DNA from 3 places in the Thalassobaculum sp. OXR-137 genome. Region 2 is predicted to be linked to each of the others. Evidence: riboswitches for the same ligand, from Rfam matches in the RefSeq annotation. Region 2 holds a riboswitch; each other region holds the start of a gene.

Region 1 (4,560 bases), 350 kb from region 2:
GCTTCCAGTTGCCGTTCTCGATGATCGTGGTCTCGTGCACCACCTTGGCATCGCGCAGCCGGTGCGGGGCCAGATACGGCTCGATCATCGCGCGGATCGGGGCGAAGTCGGGGGCATGGTCGGCGACGCATATGAAGAGATATCCCGCCACGCCCTCGCAATGCACCGGCTTCAGCCCGTAGGACGCGGGGTCGAAGCCCGGGCCCATGTCGCGGGCGAAGAGCAGCCGGCCGTCGAGCTCGTAGGTCCACTGGTGATAGGGGCAGACCAGCTTGGCCACCGCCCCTTTCTCCGCCGAGCACAGGCGGGAGCCGCGGTGGCGGCAGGCATTGTGAAAGGCGCGGATCTCGCCGTCGGCGCCGCGGATCACGATCACCGGATAGGCGCCGACCTGGACCGTCAGGTAGCAGCCGGGCTTGGCAAGCTCGCAGTCATGGCCGACGAACAGCCAGTCGCGGTAGTAGATCAGCTCCAGGTCCAGGGCGTAGGTCTCGGGCGAGACGTACAGGTCCCGCTCCAGGCTGAAGCCGGATTTCTGGCGAAGAAGAAGTTCCTGAGTCCGAAGCCGCGCATCCATCACATCACCCCGCGTCGAAGACACGTTTCACAAAGGCGGGTCCGGTGGATGGGATCGGCGCCGGCGGCCGGCGGTCCTGAGAGCGGACATGCCGACGCACAGCCCGCCGATCGCCCACCGCGATCCCCTGGCCGTTCCGAGGCTGGTTTCCGGACTCTGAAGCGGTCCTTTCGGACCCGCGCGGCGCCTTCCCGGTCATCCCAGTGGCTCTTTGCCGCGCTGCGCACTCCAATACCGTTGCAGGGGCAGTCCCGGGATTTCACCGGCTTCCCAATTCTCCGCCCGCCGGCTCCTCCAGGCCGGACGGACAGCACCTCGACAGACTAAGGCTACGCCCGATCGGGCCCAGGCGTTGCGTCCCAGCGCGACCTGAGTTTGTCCGCCGACGACATACCCGGCGGCACAGGAAACGATTGACGGCGCAGCGCAAATCATTACTAAATGCAGCGTTCACGGTCTCTGGATGACCAACATCTAGGGCTAAGAGGGAATCCCGGTGCGCCTTCGGGCAAAGCCGGAGCTGCCCCCGCAACTGTTAGCGGCTAGCGGCTGTCGAGAGGGGTCACTGGTGTCCATGGGACGCTGGGAAGGCCAGACAGTCGTTCGGACCCGCGAGCCAGGAGACCTGCCGTGAGCGCATATCCGTCCCGGGCGGGGTGATCCGGAAGGCGCTTGCTGGGCTGTTGCCCATTCCCGCAGGCCCTGCCGACTCCCCCTCCACCGACACGAGGGGTGTCCATGTCTACGCAACTGGCCTACGACTTCGACGAATCCGGCAATTTCCCGCCCGCTCCCATCGCGCCGAAAGCGGCGGCCCCAAGGCCTGCCGCAGCGAAAGCAGAGCCGCAGCGGGCACCCCTGCCGCGTCCGCTGGCCAAGGCGCCGACGCCGGACGATCTGGTGCTGGACCGGAGCCGCGATTCGCTGCTGACCGAGTTCGGCAAGGCCACCCTGCGCGACCGCTACCTGATGCCGGGCGAGGACTTCCAGGCAATGTTCGCCCGGGTCTCCTGCGCCTATGCCGACGACATCGACCACGCCCAGCGGCTGTACGACGCCATGTCGCGGCTGTGGTTCATGCCGGCGACCCCGATCCTGAGCAACGGCGGCACCACCCGCGGCCTACCGATCTCCTGCTTCCTGAACACCGTGCCGGATTCCCTCGACGGCATCGTGAACACCTGGAACGAGAACGTCTGGCTGGCGGCGAACGGCGGCGGCATCGGCACCTATTGGGGCAAGGTCCGCTCCATCGGCGAGCAGGTGAAGGGCACCGGCGAGACCTCGGGCATCATCCCCTTCATCCATGTCATGGACGGCCTGACGCTGGCGATCAGCCAGGGTTCCCTGCGGCGCGGCTCGGCGGCGGTGTATCTCGACATCCACCACCCGGAGATCGAGGAGTTCCTCGAGATCCGCAAGGCCAGTGGCGACTTCAACCGCAAGGGCCTGAACCTGCATCACGGCATCAATGTCACCGACGATTTCATGGAGGCGGTGCGTGACGGCGCGATGTTCGACCTGAAGAGCCCGAAGAACGGTGAGGTCATGCGCCAGGTCGATGCGCGCCAGCTCTGGCAGCGAATCCTGGAGACCCGACTGCAGACCGGCGAGCCGTACCTGCTCTACATCGACAGCGTGAACAACAACCTGCCCAAGCATCAGCGCGAGCTGGGGCTGAAAGTCTCCACCTCCAACCTGTGCAGTGAGATCACCCTGCCGACCGGGGCCGATCACCTGGGCGAGGAGCGCACCGCCGTGTGCTGCCTGTCGTCGCTCAACATCGAGACCTGGGAGCAGTGGAACGAGGAGCCGGGCTTCGTCGAGGACGTGCTGCGGATGCTCGACAACGTGCTGACCAGCTTCATCGAGAACGCCCCGGACGGCATGTCCCGGGCGCGCTACTCCGCCATGCGGGAGCGCTCGGTCGGTCTCGGCGTCATGGGCTTCCACTCCTTCCTGCAGGCCCAGGGAATCCCGTTCGAAAGCGCCCTGGCCAAGTCCTGGAACATGCGGATCTTCAAGAAGATCCGGCGCGAGGCCGACGCCGCGTCCGTGGCACTGGCCGAGGAACGCGGTCCCTGCCCCGACGCCGCCGAGCGCGGGATGCAGAGCCGGTTCAGCCACAAACTGGCGATCGCCCCGACCGCGTCCATCAGCATCATCTGCGGCGGCACCAGCGCCTGCATCGAGCCGATCCCGGCCAACATCTACACCCACAAGACCCTGTCCGGCGCCTTCACCGTGCGCAACCCGCACCTCAAGAAGCTGCTGGCGACCAAGGGCGCGGACACGCCGGAAACCTGGGAGAGCATCCTGGAGCATGAGGGCTCGGTGCAGCATCTCGACTGCCTGACGGAAGACGAGAAGTCGATGTTCCGCACCGCCTTCGAGATCGATCCGCGCTGGCTCATCGACTTCGCCGCCGACCGCGCGCCCTTCATCTGCCAGAGCCAGTCGCTCAACCTGTTCCTGCCGGCCGACATCCATAAGTGGGACCTGCACATGCTGCACTGGACCGCTTGGGAGCGGGGCATCAAGAGCCTGTACTATTGCCGCTCCAAATCGGTCAGCCGGGCCGGCTTCGCCGGGCAGTTGGAGAAGGTCGAACGCCAGGCCTTCACGGTCGAGCCGACCGATTACGAGGAGTGCCTGTCATGTCAGTGATTCCCGACTCCCTGGTCCATCTCGACCCGCGCGAGCTGATCGGCACCGGCCGGGTCGGCCTGCTGGAATCGACCGGCACCTACGACGTCAGCCGCTACGGCTGGGCCTACGAGTTCTGGAAGCGCCAGCAGCAGACCCACTGGATGGGAGAGGAAGTCCCGCTCGGCGGCGACCTGAAGGACTGGGCCTCGCCGCGGGTCTCCGAGGCGGAGCGGGCCCTGCTGACCCAGATCTTCCGCTTCTTCACCCAGTCGGACGTGGAGGTGGGCGACAACTACCTGAAGCGCTACATCCCGATTTTCCAGCCGCTGGAAATCCAGATGATGATGGCGGCCTTCACCAACATGGAGACCGTGCATATCGACGCCTATGCCCTGCTGCTGACCACCCTGGGCATGCCGAAGGCGGAGTTCGAGGCGTTCCGCGACTACGACGCCATGCGCTCCAAGGCCGACTACATGCACACCTTCGGCGTCGGCACGGTCGGCGACGTGGCGCGTACCCTGGCGATGTTCGGCGCCTTCACCGAAGGCATGGCGCTGTTCGCCAGCTTCGCCATGCTGCTGAACTTCCCGCGCCACAACAAGATGAACGGCATGGGCCAGATCGTGAGCTGGTCGGTGCGCGACGAGAGCCTTCATTGCGAGGGCATCGTGCGGCTGTTTCACGAGTGGAACCGCGAGACCGGCGCGCTCACGCCGGCGGTGCGCGACGACATCGTCGACGTGGCCAAGACCATGGTCGGGCTGGAGGAGAGCTTCGTCGATCTGGCCTTCGAGCTGGGCGAGATCGAGGGCATGACGGCGCAGGACATCAAGGACTACGTCCGCTACATCGCCGATTGGCGCCTGACCCAGCTCAAGCTGCCGACGGTCTTCGGCAATTTCGAAGTGGCCGAGGGCGGCTACCGCCAGCTCAAGCCGCATCCCCTGCCCTGGCTGGTGGAGATCCTGAACGGGGTCGAGCACGCGAATTTCTTCGAGCAGCGGGCGACCGAATACTCCAAGGCCGCCAGCCGCGGCAGCTGGGACGGCGCCGATGGCGTGTGGTCGATGTTCGAGGGCCGCAAGCGGGCTTAGGCCGACTGTCGGATTAGCCTGGCCCTTCGACACGTCGTTCCGCTCCTGCTCAGGGCGAGGTCCTTGTTTGATTGTATGATGACCTCGCCCTGAGCAGCCCCGGATCACATCCGGGGCGTGTCGAAGGGCCGGGCTACAGTACTGCTCGAAATGCAAAAGAGGCGGCCCGCGGGCCGCCTCTTCGCTTGAGAGATAGTTTTCCTGAGGCTTACCAGGTCGCCTTCAGGGTCAGCATGA
Region 2 (4,560 bases):
GGGGAGGCGGTCTCGGTGGATGCCGCAGCGGGTTTCGCGGCGCCCTCGCGTGACGCCACGGCGGCGGGAGGCGCGGCAGGGGGTGCCGCCGAGGGTGACGCAGGGCGGGCGACGGGACGCGGCGGCTCTGCGATCCGGGCCGGCACCGGCTCCGGCGTCTCGACCCGCTCGACAGCGGCCGCCTCGGGCCGCACTTCGGCGACCTGGACCGGCGCCGGGGCGGGTGCCGCCGGCATCGCCTTGGCCGGTAGGGGCGCCGGTACCGGGCGGGCGGGGCTGTCCGTTGCGGCCGGTGCGCTGAACGGCAGGGGGGCGGCGACCGCGGGAGCGGCGGCCTCGGCGACGGGCATGGTGACGGCCGGCGGTCCCGCGCGGTCGGCCGGCTGCGGTGCCGGACCGCCGGCGATGGCGGACCCCGGCGCGGCCGTCCGGTTCGGCTGGGTGAGGGTGACCATCACCACCTCGAACGGTTCCGGCGCCGTCGTCTGCGGACCGCCCCACCAGCCGATGGCGGCTGCCAGGGCAACGCCGTGCACCGCGACCGACGCGGCGACCGCCAGGGCCACCAGGAGGGGCCGGCCGGCCGGTTGCGGCGGCGCGGGACCGAGGATGCGGTCAGCGGCGGCCGGCATTCCGATCCTCCGACCCGTTCACTTGCACCGACCAGGGCACGATAAGGGCATTGTCGCCCTCGCCGATGCGCCGGGCCTCGACCTCGAAGGCCGCGGCGATGGTCGCCGCATCGAGGGCGCGAGCCGGCGGGCCCTCGGCGACCACCATTCCCTCGTGCAGCACATAGACCCGATGGCAGAACCGCGCGGCCAGGGTGAGGTCGTGCAGCACCACCAGGGTGCCGCGCCCATCCTGCGCCAGCCGGTCGAGCAGGATCATGGCTTCCAACTGGTGGCGCGGGTCCAGGCCCGTCACCGGCTCGTCCAGCAGCAGCAGGGTCGGCTCGCCCGCCAGCACCCGGGCCAGCATCACCCGCATCCGCTCTCCGCCGGACAGGGTCGTCACCGCGCGCTCGGCCAGATGGCTGGTGTCAGTCACGGCGAGGGCCTCGTCGACCGCCGTTCGGTCGGCCTCCGATATCCGGGACACCGGGGAGAGAAACGGCGTGCGCCCCAGCATGACGGTTTCGCGGGCCGAGATCGGCCACTCGCTGCGGGCGCTCTGGGGCAGATAGCCGAGGGTGCGGGCGGTGATCCTCCGGTCGAGCCCAACCATCGGCGCGTCGTCCAGGGTGACCGTGCCGCCGGTCGGCTCGGCAAGGCGGGCGAGGATCCGCAGCAGCGTGCTTTTGCCCGATCCGTTGGGACCGAGCAGACCGACAACCTCGCCCGGACGGACGTGGAGGCTGACCCGGTCGAGCAGCGCGCGGTTGCCGACATCCAGGCTGACGTCGCAGGCGCGGAGTCCGGTCGCCGAGGCGGTTGGGGAGGGATCGAGGGCGTTTCTCATGCGAGGCGGTCCGATCGCGATGGCGCATATCGCCACCGCTCGGGCCTCGGCCCTACCGTCGGAACACCCCGCCCGCCGGATGGTGACGCGTCGCGGTCGGTCTCCTGGCTCACGGCTCGGACGCGAACCCCCGTCCTTCCCGGCGCAAGTCCGGTGGCTATTCGGGGGTCGCTCGCCGTTTACAGTTGCGGGGGCAGCGCCGGTCTCTCACCGGCTTCCCTGATCGGATCTCCTGTCGGAGAGCGATCACCACGACGGCCGCAGTCTCCGGTCTCGGGGCCGGAGATGCAAGGAATTTCGCCGGAAATCGGCGGATATCCGGCCGTCAGTGGAGCATGGGGGAGGATTCCGGATGGGTGGCGATCCCCTCCAGCAACCGGATGTCGGGTGCCGACTTGCGGCGCACGGGCACCGTCATGTCGACCCCGGTCAGCGCCCGGCCGATGGTCGCGATGTCGTCATACGCCCGCAGCGCCGCCGATAGCGGGAGCCAGGACTGAACCACCGCCATCGCCTCCTCGCGCCGGCCGCGCTGGGACAGGGCGACCGCTTCCAGGATGTCGCGCTCGCCGTCCCCCAGGGTCGGGCACCGCAGGCAGCCCACGTCGCGCACCGTCGTCGCCTCGCGCAGGGTGACCATCAGCAGCCGGTCCACCGCGTCGCTCACGTCCTCCGCCTCGATCGTCGCGAAGCCGCAGCGCAGCAGGTCGCGCGGGTCGAGCCGGGCCTTCACCGACTGCACCCAGTGCCGGATCGCCCAGACGATCAGGGCCTCTCCGGTGGTCAGTCGGCAGATCGGAGTGCGCGACCCGGCGGTACTGCGCCGGGCGGGTCTGAGTTCTGAGGGTTGGGCCATTGCCGAAATCCCTTGTTGCGACTGGTTCTCATTTGTAGATACTGAAATTGAGAATGAGTTGCAACAAGAAGGCGCGCCTCATGTCGATTTCCCTGATCCTCAGCCTGACGACCCTCTCCCTGCTGTTGGCGACCGCCGGGTGCGGCATTGCCATCGCGGTTCTGGAGCGAAAATCGGCCGTGCCGCCGGTCGTGGAGCAGGTCTTCATGGGGCTGGCCGCAGCAGGGTCCACGGCGCTGGTCTCCTGTGTCGTTCTGCTGCACCCGGTGACCGGCGGTACGCCCGTGGCCCGCTTCGCCCTGCCATCGGTCACCAGCATCGCCATGGCCTCGGAGGTGGAGGCGGGCGACCTGCCTGCATGCGTTCCCTTGGAAGAGGGAGCCGCCTATGATCCCGGCCAAGCCCGGTTCGAAGGGCGCGGCGCAGAGGGAGATAGCGGCCATGAAGTTTCTGTATTTCGATCACCCGGACCTCGGTGACTGGCGGCTGGGCGTTCTGTCCGGCGACGGGGTGGTCGACGTCACCGATGCCGTCGCGCATCTGCCCCACCTGGACAACCGGGGCCTGATCAACGCGGTGATCGCGACCTACGAGGAGACCCGCGGCAAGATCGAGGCGGCCGTTTCCGCCGGCAAGCCGGTGGCCCTGGACGCCGTCACCATCCGGCCGCCGCTCCCGCTGCCGCGGCAGATCGACTGCATGGCCGTGAACTACATGGAAGACGGCACCCTGACCGAGAAGCCGCTGATCAACGGCTTCCACAAATCGCCCAGCGCGATCATCGGCACCGGCGGCACCATGGTCCTGCCGGACGTCCCGGCCGACGTCTTCGAGGGCGAGGCGGAGTTGGCGCTGGTGATCGGCAAGCGCTGCTCCAACGTCTCGGCCGACGAGGCGATGGACTATGTGTTCGGTTACATGAACTTCATCGACGGGTCGGCCCGCAACCTGCCGCCGGCCGGCAATCAGTTCTTCCAGGTGAAGTCGCGCGAGACCTTCGCGCCGATCGGCCCGTACCTGGTCACCAAGGACGAGGTGGTGGATCCGAACGACCTGGACGTCCGCCTGAGCGTCAACGGCGATGTCCGCCAGTCGTTCAACACCTCCGACATGGCGCACAAGATCCCGCGCTGCATCGAGTGGCTGAGCGCCATGCACACGCTGGAGCCGGGCGACATCGTCGCCACCGGGACCAACCACCGGGGCCTTAGCCCGTTCATGGACGGCGACCGGATCGAGCTGGAAGTGGCCGGGATGGGCGTGCTGAAAGTGTCGGTCAGCGATCCCCTGAAGCGTACCTGGGGGCGGGACAGCCGCCTGCAGCACAAGGAGAAGGGACTGTCCGGTCCCTATACACCGCAGCTCACCGGCAAATACGCGAAGTAGTTCGCACCTGCGATGCGCCGGTCCGGGCGGGAACCGTCCGGACCGGGCCGCGTTGTAAACAGCACCGATGGGTCTGTTTCCTCCGTCACCGTGGACGGGGTTTTCTTTCGCCCAATCCCTAAGCCTGTCGCACTGCAGCATACGCGTGGTGGCACTTTGCTGTGGACCGGATATGCTCGACACCGACGTCCGTTTGCCACCTGGAGGAGTCCGAATTGGAGATCCTGGCCGGCGACTATCACCGTCTTGGCGCCCATGTCGAAGACGGGGGCGTGAACTTCGCTGTCTTTTCCGAGAACGCCGCCCGCGTCGAACTTTGTCTGTTTGACGCCGAGGGCAATGAGGTCGAGAAGGTCGACCTGCCGGAGCGCAGCGGGCCGATCTGGCACGGCTTCGTGCCGGGGCTGGAAGCCGGATGCCGCTACGGCTACCGGGTCCATGGCGGATACGCGCCGGACCGGGGTCAGCGCTTCAACCCGAACAAGCTCCTGCTCGACCCCTATGCGCGGGCACTGGACGGCGCCTTCGTGCAGAGCGATGCCCTCTACGGCTTCGACGTGCGGGCGGCGGACGAGGACCTGTCCTTCGACGGCCGCGACAGCGCGCCCTTCGTGCTGAAATGCGTGGTGCTGGCCCCGTCGGGGACCGTCGATACCGGTCCGCGCCTGCGTACCCCATGGGCCGACAGCATCATCTACGAAGCCCATGTGAAGGGGCTGACCAAGCAGTTCGAGGCGGTGGACGAGCCGCTGCGCGGCACCTACGACGCGCTCGGTCATCCCAAGGTCATCGAACACCTGAAGACCTTGGGTGTGACCGCGGTCGAGCTGCTGCCGATCCAGGGCATCCTCGACGAG
Region 3 (4,560 bases), 860 kb from region 2:
CGGCGCCTTGAACGCGGTGCCGTAGGAGGCGGTGGCCCGCAGGTTGTCGGTGATGCGGTAGCCGTAGGCGGCACCGCCCGTCAGGTAGCCGCCGAACTGCTCGTTTTCGTCCACGCGGCCGCTGAGCTGCACCGTGTGGCGACCGAACTCGGCCCGGTGCTGGGCGAAGACGCCGGTATTGTCGCGGCTGTCCTCCACATACCCGGTGTCGCTGTCGACCTGATCGCGCTGGAAATCCACGCCCAGGGTCGTGACGTGATCCTGCAACAGGTACAGATCGTTCTGCAAAGACAAGACGTTGCGTTCTGTTTTGAACGTCGACTGATAGGTGCCGTCGAAGAAATTGTCGCTGTCGTCCACCGTATGACCCGCCGAGGCGGTCACGTCCCAATAGTCGGTCGGAGACGCCAGGGCACGCAGCCCGAGAACGTAGTTCACCGATTCCGACTCGTTCGAGGCCGATCCGTCGTATTCGTTTTCACTCGTCGCATAAAGACCGGTCGCTTCCACCTTGATACCATTGGAGAAAGCGTAGTCCAGTCCGCCCGTCACCGAGCTGCGCTCGAAGCCGTCCTTGTCGGGCTGGTTGGCGAAGCAGCCGCCGCCGGGGATGGCCGTGCCATTGCCGCAGGAGTTGATCCCGTCGGTGCGGATGTAATTCGTGCTCGCCGAAAACCCGATGCCGGAGGCCCGGCCGGAGAAGCCGGCGGTGCCCTCCATCGTGTCGTTGCTGCCGTAGCCGACGCTGGCATGGGCGTGGGTGGCGTCCGTCGGCTTGCGGGTGAAGATCTGGATGATGCCGCCCAGCGCCTCCGAGCCATAGAGATGCGAGCGCGGACCGCGCACCACCTCGATCCGCTCCACGTCGTCGATCGACAGGCTCTCGAAGTTGAACGTGCCGAGCGTGGCCGAGCCGACCTTCACGCCGTTGATCAAGACCAGGACATGGTCGCTCTCGGTGCCGCGCAGGAAGACCGAGGTCGCCTTGCCCACGCCGCCGTTGTTGCTCAGGGTCAGGCCCGGCACCTGACGCAGAGCGTCCGGCACGGACCGGATCTGCCGGCGCTCGATTTCGGCGCGGGTGACGACGCTGACCGGGGCCAGGGTCTCGTCGGCCGTCTCGGCGATGCGCGAGGCGGTGACAACGACCTCGTTTGAGGTGGCGACGGTGGCGCGCTCGCCGGCCGCGAGCTGTTGCGCCTTAGCCTGCTGGGCCTGGACCGGCAGCGCACCGGCGGCCACCAGCGCGGCGATCAGCGCTGCCCCCCTCAGGGATCGGCCCGATATCGGGCGGTTCTGGAAAGTCATGGCATTCTCCTCGTCCGGCGCACACCCGCGCGGCGTTGCTAAAGAGACATCGAGGAGCTGGACGGACGGGGGACGGCCACGGGTCATGCGCCACGGCCGACCCCGATCATCGCGCCCCGCGATATCGAGGTTTCACGCCGTGGCCGGTCTCCGGACTTGCGAGGCCGGGCCCAGGGGCCCCGATCCGACCGCGCCTTCCCATGCCAGGCGGCACAGTGGCGTCTTGCGGCGGATCAACCTCGCCTACCGTTGCGGGGGCAGTGCCGGAGTCTGACCGGCTTCCCGTTTCATCCCGACCCCAGATCATGGGTCGGGACACCACATGCGATTGACGGCCGGACGCTACGGTCGGGGGGTGGGCCTGTCAATCTTCCCTTTCAGCCCTTAGGGTTACTGGGAACCATGCGTCCTGAAGACCACCGGAACCCGGAAGCCTCTGATGACAGTCCAGATCAAGATCCAATCCGCCGTCGTCGGCCTGCTGGCGCTTCTCCTGGCCCTGGCGGCGCCCGCCGTGGCGCAGACGCCGGATCCGGAGGCCGTCGTCGAGGCGTTTCTGGCGGCTCGCGGCGACGGGCACGCCTGGGTGGAGGAAACCGAGGTTCCCACCCTCAACGCCAAGGGTGCTGCCGTCGTCCGGGTCCTGGAACGGGCCGAGCGTCAGGGCCTGCGCCCGTCCGACTACACCCTGCCCGCGGTCGACACGCCGGATGCCCTGGACCGGGAGGTCGGCCGGGCCCTGCTGCGCTACCTGACCGACCTGCAGGCCGGACGCATCGCCCCGAAGAAGGCCGACCCCGACCTGTACGTGTTCCGGCGCGAGGTCGACGGTCTCGCCCTTCTGGAGGCGGTGCACGCCGCGCCGGAGACCGCCAAGGCGATGGCCGATCTGGCGCCGGGCAATCCGATCTACCGTCGCCTGCGCCGTCTGCTGCTGGACTACCGGGCGCTGGCCAAGGCCGGCGGCTGGCCCGCGGTACCGGAGGGGCCGACCCTGAAGCCCGGCATGACCGACCCGCGTGTCTCCGCCGTCCGTCACCGGTTGGCCGCCACGGCGGACCTCACCCCGGTCCCAGGCGCCTCCGATCTGTACGACCCGGCCCTGGAAAGCGCGGTGCGCCAGTTCCAGCGCCGCCACGGGCTCGATTCGGACGGCGCGGTCGGCGCCAAGACCGTGGCCGCCATGAACGTCCCGGTGGAGAACAGGATCCGGCAGATCGTCCTGAACATGGAACGGTTCCGCTGGATGCCGGACGATTTCGGCGACGACCACGTCTTCGTCAACATGGCCGGGTTCGAGCTCGACTATGTGGTCGGCGGGGTCTCCCGGCTGACCATGCGGGTGATCATCGGCCGCCCCTATCGCGAGACGCCGATCTTCAGCGACCGGATCCGATATCTGGAGTTCAACCCGACCTGGAGCGTGCCGGCGAAGATCGCGGCCGAGGATCTGCTGCCGAAGATCAAGAAGGACCCGAGCTACCTGACCTCCGGCGGCTACGAGCTCTATGCCGGCTATCAGAACGACGCGCCGCGGATCGATCCGGCGACGGTGAACTGGTCCTCGATCCCGAAGGGCCGGTTCCCTTATCGCCTGCGCCAGGCGCCGGGGGAGAAGAACGCGCTCGGCCAGGTGAAGTTCATGTTCCCCAACCAGTTCGACGTCTACCTGCACGACACGCCGGCGCGCGACCTCTTCGCCAAGTCGGTGCGCAATTTCAGTTCCGGCTGCATCCGGCTGCAGAAGCCGATCACACTGTCGGAGGTGATGCTGGCGGCGGACGGCCAGGACCCCGCACAGGTCCGCAAGATCCTCGACAGCAAGAAGACGACACGGGTCAACCTGAAGACCCCCGTGGCCGTCCATCTGACCTATCTGACGGCCTGGATCGGCGAGGGTGGGACGGCCGAATTCCGCGACGATATCTACGGGCGGGACCCCCTCCTGGCCAAGGCCCTGGGTTTGCGCTGACGCCGACAAAAACGCTTGCACGGAGTCGCAAACCGAAGGAAAGAGGTTTTCTCGCGCCACGGCGCCTCGGAGACCATCGGACATGACGGAACACTTCGCTTCCTCGCCCCGACGCCGGGTTACGCGGCGGGCGGCCCTGGGCGCTTTGGCGCTTCTGATGACCGGCGGCACGCCGGCGCGCTCGGCCATTGTCGCCGCCCATGACACCCGCAAGCTGAAGATCGAGCACCTGCATACCGACGAGCGGCTCGACATCACCTATTTCCGGAACGGCCGATACGACACCGAGGCTCTGCGGAAGATCAGCTACATCCTGCGCGACCACCACGACGGGTCGGTCCACGCGATCGACCCCCGGGTGCTGGACTATCTCCACGACCTGTCGGTCCGGCTGGGCATCACCCAGCGCATCGGCATCATCTGCGGCTACCGCTCGGCCAAGACCAACGAGGCGCTGCGCGCCAGCACGTCGGGCGTGGCCAAGCGCAGCCTCCACATGCAGGGCATGGCCCTGGACATCCGCGTGCCGGGGATGCGGGTGAGCACCGTCGGCAAGGCGGCGATCGCCATGAACCGCGGCGGCGTCGGGCTCTATTCCCGGTCCAATTTCGTCCATATCGACTGCGGCGCGCCGAGGACTTGGGGGGCGTAACAGCCCCTCCTCACCCCGCCTGTCCGGGCTTTCCCGGCACGGCGACGATCGGGCGACGTTGCGCAATGGCGCATCTCCTCGGCCGCGAGACTGCGGGGTTCGATTTCGAACCCGCGCAGGCGGCCGGGGCCGAGCCGTCAAAATATCGGCTCCCATTCGCCAAATCCCAAACATCTTCAAGTTTTAAAAGACTTTTTCTCGTTTGTCAGAACGTTTGAAATTTAACGAAATTTATAGATAAATTAGTAAAATGAGGATCGTACAAATCCGTAATATCTGCAGCTCCGGCGCTCTCCTTGAGCCCTCCCGGACCTTGCATAGGACAATGGTCGGACCGGCATGTTGAGCGTCCCCCTTCCCAGCAACGAGAACGATCGGCTCGCTGAGCTGATCTGGTTCCAGATTCTGGACACCCCGCCGGAAGCCGGCTTCGACCGGATTTCACGGGCGGCGGCCCGGATCATGGAGACCCCCATCGCCTCCGTCTCCCTGGTCGACCGGGACCGGCAATGGTTCAAGTCGATCTGCGGGCTGTCCATCAGCGAGACGACGCGCGACATGGCGTTCTGTTCCTACACGATCCTGCAGCGGACCCCGATGGTGGTCGCGGACGCGCTGGAGGATTCCC

The links. Region 2 has a riboswitch for cobalamin ahead of T8K17_RS24075 (ABC transporter ATP-binding protein). Riboswitches for the same ligand answer to the same signal wherever they lie in the genome.
Region 1: it holds a riboswitch for cobalamin, as region 2 does, so the genes downstream of both, T8K17_RS22515 (ribonucleoside-diphosphate reductase subunit alpha) here and T8K17_RS24075 (ABC transporter ATP-binding protein) in region 2, are expected to answer to the same signal.
Region 3: it holds a riboswitch for cobalamin, as region 2 does, so the genes downstream of both, T8K17_RS20175 (TonB-dependent receptor domain-containing protein) here and T8K17_RS24075 (ABC transporter ATP-binding protein) in region 2, are expected to answer to the same signal.

What each region holds. Positions count from the first base shown of each region.
Region 1 is NZ_CP139715.1:4,849,141-4,853,700, forward strand. It holds gene T8K17_RS22510 (aromatic ring-hydroxylating dioxygenase subunit alpha) at 1-577, opposite strand, end outside; cobalamin riboswitch at 700-910, opposite strand; cobalamin riboswitch at 1,014-1,225, shown strand; gene T8K17_RS22515 (ribonucleoside-diphosphate reductase subunit alpha) at 1,316-3,244, shown strand; gene T8K17_RS22520 (ribonucleotide-diphosphate reductase subunit beta) at 3,235-4,323, shown strand; gene T8K17_RS22525 (TonB-dependent siderophore receptor) at 4,532-4,560, opposite strand, start outside.
Region 2 is NZ_CP139715.1:5,196,203-5,200,762, reverse strand. It holds gene T8K17_RS24080 (TonB family protein) at 1-632, opposite strand, end outside; gene T8K17_RS24075 (ABC transporter ATP-binding protein) at 616-1,461, opposite strand; cobalamin riboswitch at 1,538-1,730, opposite strand; gene T8K17_RS24070 (hypothetical protein) at 1,787-2,317, opposite strand; gene T8K17_RS24065 (hypothetical protein) at 2,398-2,796, shown strand; gene T8K17_RS24060 (fumarylacetoacetate hydrolase family protein) at 2,759-3,703, shown strand; gene glgX (glycogen debranching protein GlgX) at 3,919-4,560, shown strand, end outside.
Region 3 is NZ_CP139715.1:4,331,968-4,336,527, forward strand. It holds gene T8K17_RS20175 (TonB-dependent receptor domain-containing protein) at 1-1,308, opposite strand, end outside; cobalamin riboswitch at 1,432-1,646, opposite strand; gene T8K17_RS20180 (L,D-transpeptidase family protein) at 1,748-3,280, shown strand; gene T8K17_RS20185 (DUF882 domain-containing protein) at 3,363-3,932, shown strand; gene T8K17_RS20190 (GAF domain-containing sensor histidine kinase) at 4,272-4,560, shown strand, end outside.